3 regions of the Streptomyces sp. NTD91 genome follow, and region 2 is predicted to be linked to each of the others. Evidence: riboswitches for the same ligand, from Rfam matches in the RefSeq annotation. Region 2 holds a riboswitch; each other region holds the start of a gene.

Region 1 (2,256 bases), on a different contig from region 2:
CTTCACACCCCGACGCGCCAGCCACCGGCAGATTCCGGCCGTCACGACGCTCTTTCCGGCGTCGGAGGTCGTCCCGGCGACCAGCAGTCCGCCCCCTGTCATGCCTTGTGTCCCTTCACGAGTCGGCGCGCGGCGAGGGTGACGCCGAGCGCGAGCAGGCCGACGCGGCGGGAGAGCCGTACGGCCCGGCCGATGTCGGTGACCCGGACCGCCCGTCCCGCCTCGGCGTTGAGCACGGGGCGGTGTTCGATCCGGCCTCCGTAGGAGAGGGTTCCGCCGAGCCGGACACCGAGTGCGCCCGCGAACGACGCCTCCACAGGGCCGGCGTTGGGGCTCGGGTGCTGGGCCGCGTCGGCCTTCCAGGCGCGCAGGGCGCCGCGCGGATCGGGGCCGGCGACGGCGGCGAGGGCGGCGGTCAGCCGCGCCCCCGGCCAGCCGGCCACGTCGTCCAGCCGGGCGGAGGCCCAGCCGTAGCGCCGGTAGCGCGCGGACTTGTGACCCACCATGGCGTCCAGGGTGTTGACGGCCCGGAAGCCCAGCAGCCCCGGCACCCCGGCCACGGCCCCCCACACCAGGGCGCCCACCACGGCGTCGGAGGTGTTCTCGGCGACGGACTCCACCACGGCCCGGGCGATCCCGTCGGCGTCCAGCGCCTGCGGGTCCCGGCCGCACAGGTGCGGCAGTCGCGCCCGCGCCGCCGCGACGTCCCCGGACTCCAGCGCGCGGCCGATCGCGCGGGCCTCGCGGGCGAGCGAAGTGCCGCCGACGACCGCCCAGGTGGTGGCGGCGGTCAGCGCGAAGGAGGCGGCGGGGGAGGGGCGCACGGCGCGTGCGGCCAGTGCACCGAGTGCGACGGCGCCACCGGCGCACACAGTGGTGTACAGGGCGCCCCAGCCGCGGTGGTCGTGCCACAACGCGCGGTCCACGGCTGTGGCCGCACGCCCGAACACGGCGACCGGATGCCCCCGGCGCGGATCGCCGAGGAGCAGGTCTCCGAGAAGGCCGGCGGCGGCACCGTACGCGTAACTGCGATCGGCACCCATCGGCTCAGCCGGCCGTGGGGTCAGGAACGGGCCTGGTACGGGTCCTTCGGCAGCCGGGCATGGCGATCTGTGTCCTCACTCAGGGTGTCCGCGCCCTGGTTCGACGAGATTCGGCGGTGAGAGTTCCTGGCTCCCGGGTTCTTCCCCGGTGACAGTGGCGGGACCGCGCCGGATTCGCACCGGCTTCCTCTCCTGCCGCCGTACATGGCCCGGGCAGTCCACCACGCGCCCGGAACGGCCGTCAACTTGCCGTTGACCTGGGCGGGGAGAGTGTGCGAAGGCCCACACACCGGGGCGGGTGCGCGGGCGTGCGAAAGGGGGCGGTACGCACTGCGTACCGCCCCCTCGGGCTGCAACTGTCGTCAGCGTCGGACGATCAGCAGGATGCCGTAGGCCACCGCCGCGGCGCACGCGGCGAAGCAGACGTAGGCGCCGACGACCGCGAGGGCGCCCGAACCGCCCTGCGCGGTGGCGGACTCCCGCTTGGCGAGGCCCGCGATGCCGAGGGTGAACAGGGCGGCGAGGCCGACGGTGACCAGGAGGCTGGTGCCGAAGACGGAGCCGAGGGCTGCCCAGTCGATTGTCATGGTGATGCTTCCTTAGGGGACCTGGGTGCTCGGGTTCAGACCGCGGCCGACGACTGCGGTGCGGGGCCGGCGGCCGCGAGATCGGCCGCGGCAGCCGCGCCGGTCGGGGGCGGGGTGACAGCGGCGATGGCCGCGGTCAGCACGCCGGCGGGCTCTTCGGCTTCGTCGATGTCGTTGACGTTCGCTGCGTTGACGACGTGGCGTCGGGACACCAGCCAGATCCCGGCGCTGGCGGCGACCAGGACGACGGCGACGACGGCGGTGCCCCAGCCACCCAGCTCGGTGATCTTCTCGGCGCCCGCGCCGACGAGCGCGGCGGCCGGCAGCGTCAGCAGCCAGGCCACGCACATCCGCGTCGCGGTGGACCAGCGGATCACGCCGCCCTTGCGGCCCAGGCCGGCGCCCATCACGGAGCCGGTGACGGCGTGTGTGGTGGAGAGCGAGAACCCGAGGTGGGAGGAGGCCAGCAGGACGGTGGCGGCACTGGTCTGGGCGACGAAGCCCTGCTGCGGCTGGAGGTCGGTCAGGCCCTTGCCCATGGTGCGGATGATGCGCCAGCCGCCGATGTAGGTGCCCAGCGCCATGGCGAGGCCCGCGGAGAGGATGACCCAGGTGGGCGGGTCGGA
Region 2 (2,256 bases):
GTCCAGGGTGTCGAAAAGGCTCATCCCCGCGGCGAAGAGGAGGGGCAGGCACAGAACCGCGTACCAGGGAAGGCCTGCGGCGGCACCGTTGCCGGCCAGGGCGAGGAGCAGGACCTCGGTGCTGGTGTCGAAGCCTACGCCGAAGAGGAAGCCGAGCGGGAACATCTGGCCAGGGCGGCGGACGGACCTGGTGAGGCGGCCGAGAACGCGGTTCATGAAGCCACGTGAGTCGAGGTGGGCCTCCAGCTCGCCCTCGTCGTACCGCCCGGCCCGCATCGCCTTGAACACGCGGGCGATGCCGAACAGCGCCACCATGTTGAGGGCGGCGATCAGATACAGGAACCCGCCGGAGACCGTCGTACCCACGGTGCCGAGGACCTGGTGAGTGCGGGAGCCGTCGTTCATCAGCGTGCCGGCGAGCCTGGCGCCGCCGGCGACCAGCGCGGCCATGACGACCACCACACTGGAGTGCCCGAGCGCGAACCAGAAGCCCACCGACACCGGCCGCTTGCCGTCGGCCATCAGCTTGCGGGTGGTGTTGTCGATCGCGGCGATGTGGTCGGCGTCGAAGGCGTGCCGCATGCCGAGGGTGTAGGCCGTGACGCCGAGGCCCACCCCGAACGCCTGGGTGCCGACCTCGTAGTGACGCGGGACCACGAACAGGAAGAGGATCCCGAAGGCGACCAGGTGCAGGGCGACGATCACGGTCAGGAGGCCGGCGGTTCGGACGGTGTCCTCACGTCGCCAGCGGAAGGAGGGGGCGGCGGCGGTTTCGGGCACGCCTCGGGACGGGGTCATACCATCACGCTCCAGCACCTCGTGGATCAGCTTCGTGCTGCCGTGGCCGGTCTCCTGGCTGACGGGTCATCGCGCCCGCCCCTGCCTTCCCGGCCGTGAGGCCAGTGGCAACGCCTGGGGCGGGAACTCCCCGATCACAGTGGCGAGGGCCGCTCCGGACTGAGCCCCTGACGGGCCGTCACCGGTCTTCCCGAACACCACGGCCCGCTCACAGTAGAAGGCCACCGGTCGGGGCTGCAAGCCTGCACAAGTGATCAGGTGTTGAGCCGTGAGGTGGCGGCTGCGATGATGGGTTCATGCATCTCGTCCCCGCCGAACGTGCCGGGCAGCGGACCATCGACGGCCATCGGGTCTGCGACGCCATCGCCGCCGTCGGTGAACGCCAGCGCGTACGGACCTGGGCCGGCCGCTTCTCTCTGCTCGCGGATCCCGGGCGACTGTCCCTGCTGCTGGCGCTCCATGAAGCAGGCCCCATCGCCGTCTCCGACCTTGCCGTGGCCACCGGGATGCGGGACACCGCGGTGTCGCAGGCGCTGCGTCTGCTGCGAACGGCAGGCACCGTCCAGGGCGAGAAGGACGGTCGGATCGTGCGCTATCGGCTCGTCGACGGCGAGATCTCCGCTTTGCTGGAACACTGCGGGCCGCGCCGCGCTGCCGCCGAAGCCACAGCGGCAGGAGGAGCAAGCGACCCAGCACCACAGTGAACGTCAGCAGGGGAGATTGCCGGCGATCGCGCCCAGGTCGAGTGTTCCGGCCTGTCGTTCGTGCCTGCCCTGCCGACGGTCGCAGTCGGCGGCCGGCACCGGCCGCCGGGTCGCGTCCCGCAAAGTGGTGTAGCGATGCGGAGTTCACGACTCCGCAGGTCACAAGCACTGACAGGGCCGACGCTCGAGCAGAGGCCGCTGCGGAGGCCGGGAACAGCATCGCCACCACCCGAGGCATCTCGACGGTGCTTGCCGAAGAAGCGGTCGCCGGAGCGAGTTGGTCCGGATTCCTACACCACTTGGCGGGACACCATCGGCCGCCGCCCGAACCCCACTTTCCCCTCGGGGTGTCACGGCATCCGACCTGGACTGGGTGGCGAACGCCAGGTGTCCCCGGTCCCCTCGGTCAGCTCGGCGCGGTCGGTTCCCGAGGGGGGCTGCGCCGACAGGTCCGGTCAGTCGGCCGATCCCGCTGCGCACAAGGGCCCGGTGGGGCGTGAGACTGCCCAGGGCGACGCGACGCATCCCCAGCCGGCAGACGCACCCGTCGCTGAGCGCAGCCGTCCCGGAGCCCTGTGAGCTGCCTCACGCGGCGCTGCCCCTTCGCCGCCGGAACTGCCTTGCCAGCGCCCTTTCCACCCCTCCACCACCGGGCGTTGGCCGGATACGTCAGTAATCTGTCATTGCAGCCGGTGCGAGATCCGATACAGGCTGTGACTGTGTTGGAGCGACGTGTTGTTGTGGTGGTGTACGC
Region 3 (2,256 bases), on a different contig from region 2:
CACCGCCCGGGCGTACCTGGACGACGGACTCCTCGACTTCGGGGAGAGTGACTGGTACCTGGGCGAACTGAGAGACGTGGCCAGGCGAGCGGCCGCGGCACAGGTCCTCGTGGCCGTCCGGAACGGCATCCTTCTCGGCGGAGTCACCTTCGTGCCGTCCCCCGGTCCCATGGCCGACATCGCCCGCCCCGGAGAGGCCGAGATCCGCATGCTGGCCGTCGCGCACGCGGGCCGGGGACAGGGCGCGGGTGAGGCCCTCGTCCGGGGCTGCATCGACCGCGCACGGGCCACGGTGGGCTGCACGGCCCTCGTCCTGTCCACCCAGCGCACCATGCACGCCGCACACCGCATCTACGAACGCCTGGGGTTTGTCCGCGTCCCCGAACGCGACTGGAACCCGCTCCCGGAACTCGCCGACATCACCCTGCTCACGTACGAGTTGACTCTCTGACACCGCTCCGACACAACATCTGGGGGTGACACGACAGCCCGGCACTAGATGTATGCTCATCCTCGCTGTCGTCGCAGGGGAATCCGGTGCGAATCCGGAACTGTCCCGCAACGGTGTACTTGTGCGCGTCTGCGCCCAGGAGTCAGTCCGAGGACCTGCCGGCAGCGCACCCGGGGCCGTCCGGTCCGGGTGCCCAGACGTCCGGGCCTCGTGGAGTGGGCCGGTGGACGCGACGCCGTGTGCGCTCGTGGCTGCCCCCTGCCCTCCGCCAGGTCCCCGTGCCGAGCGAGGGAGAGCCCCACGTGACCATCGCGCCAGCAGATCCGGCTTCAGACAGCGGCATGTCGGCCACCGGTGCGGAGGCCGACGGCCCCGGTACCGCGCTGCTGCGGACCCTGACCGAGCTGACCGCCGACCTCCCCGACGCCGACCCCGGCCGGGTCGCCGCCGCCGCGCTGCGCGGCCGGTCGGCGCACGCCGACGAGGCGGAACTGCGCGAGCTGGCCACGGAGGCCGCCGCCGGGCTCATCTCCGAGGACCCGGCCTACTCCCGGCTGGCCGCCCGGCTGCTGACCCTCTCCATCCGCGCCGAGGCCGCCTCGCAGGGCGTGACGTCCTTCACCGAGTCGGTGGCCGTGGGGCACCGCGAGGGGCTCATCGCCGACCGGACCGCCGCCTTCGTACGGCTGCACGCAGGGCGGCTGGACGCACTGATCGACCGCCGGGCCGACGATCGCTTCGGCTACTTCGGCCTGCGCACCCTGCACAGCCGCTACCTGCTGCGGCACCCGATCACCCGCAAGGTCATCGAGACGCCCCAGCACTTCGTGCTGCGGGTCGCCGCCGGCCTCGCAGAGGACGACACCACCCGCTCGGTGGACGAAGTCGCCGCGCTCTACGGGCTCATGAGCCGCCTCGACTACCTTCCGTCCTCCCCCACACTCTTCAACTCCGGCACGCGGCACCCGCAGATGTCGTCCTGCTACCTCCTGGACTCCCCCAAGGACGAGCTGGACTCCCTCTACGACCGCTACCACCAGGTGGCCCGGCTCTCCAAGCACGCCGGCGGCATCGGCCTGTCCTACTCCCGCATCCGCGGCCGCGGTTCGCTGATCCGCGGAACCAACGGGCACTCCAACGGCATCGTGCCGTTCCTGAAGACGCTGGACGCCTCGGTGGCGGCCGTGAACCAGGGTGGTCGGCGCAAGGGTGCCGCGGCGGTGTACCTGGAGACCTGGCACTGCGACATCGAGGAGTTCCTGGAGCTGCGGGACAACACGGGTGAGGACGCCCGCCGCACGCACAACCTGAACCTCGCGCACTGGATCCCGGACGAGTTCATGCGCCGGGTCGACGCCGACGAGCAGTGGTCGCTGTTCTCCCCCTCCGACGTGCCGGAGCTGGTCGACCTGTGGGGCGAGGAGTTCGACGCCGCCTACCGCAAGGCCGAGCAGGCGGGCCTGGCGAAGAAGACCATGCCGGCCCGTGAGCTGTACGGCCGGATGATGCGCACCCTCGCGCAGACCGGCAACGGCTGGATGACCTTCAAGGACGCGGCCAACCGCACCGCCAACCAGACGGCCCTGCCGGGGCACGTGATCCACTCCTCCAACCTCTGCACGGAGATCCTGGAGGTCACGGACGACTCCGAGACGGCGGTCTGCAACCTGGGGTCGGTGAACCTCGGCTCCTTCGTCGACACGGCGAGCGGCGAGATCGACTGGGCGCGGCTGGACGGCACCGTCCGCACCGCCGTCACCTTCCTGGACCGCGTGGTCGACATCAACTTCTACCCGACCGAGCAG

The links. A riboswitch is a leader RNA that binds a small molecule or an ion and turns the genes downstream of it on or off. The one in region 2 is predicted to bind cobalamin.
Region 1: linked by a shared signal. The riboswitch ahead of AC5WRT_RS18490 (cobalamin biosynthesis protein) and the one ahead of nicT (Nickel transporter NicT) in region 2 are both predicted to bind cobalamin.
Region 3: linked by a shared signal. The riboswitch ahead of AC5WRT_RS07870 (ribonucleoside-diphosphate reductase subunit alpha) and the one ahead of nicT (Nickel transporter NicT) in region 2 are both predicted to bind cobalamin.

The regions. Positions count from the first base shown of each region.
Region 1 covers NZ_JCAJZW010000016.1:52,103-54,358, reverse strand. The annotation lists gene AC5WRT_RS18495 (cobyric acid synthase) at 1-102, opposite strand, end outside; gene AC5WRT_RS18490 (cobalamin biosynthesis protein) at 99-1,043, opposite strand; cobalamin riboswitch at 1,142-1,281, opposite strand; gene AC5WRT_RS18485 (hypothetical protein) at 1,406-1,630, opposite strand; gene AC5WRT_RS18480 (inorganic phosphate transporter) at 1,666-2,256, opposite strand, start outside.
Region 2 covers NZ_JCAJZW010000055.1:10,040-12,295, reverse strand. The annotation lists gene nicT (Nickel transporter NicT) at 1-798, opposite strand, end outside; cobalamin riboswitch at 826-1,016, opposite strand; gene AC5WRT_RS34675 (ArsR/SmtB family transcription factor) at 1,095-1,502, shown strand; gene AC5WRT_RS34670 (GlxA family transcriptional regulator) at 2,222-2,256, shown strand, end outside.
Region 3 covers NZ_JCAJZW010000005.1:80,083-82,338, reverse strand. The annotation lists gene AC5WRT_RS07875 (GNAT family N-acetyltransferase) at 1-451, shown strand, start outside; cobalamin riboswitch at 504-628, shown strand; gene AC5WRT_RS07870 (ribonucleoside-diphosphate reductase subunit alpha) at 754-2,256, shown strand, end outside.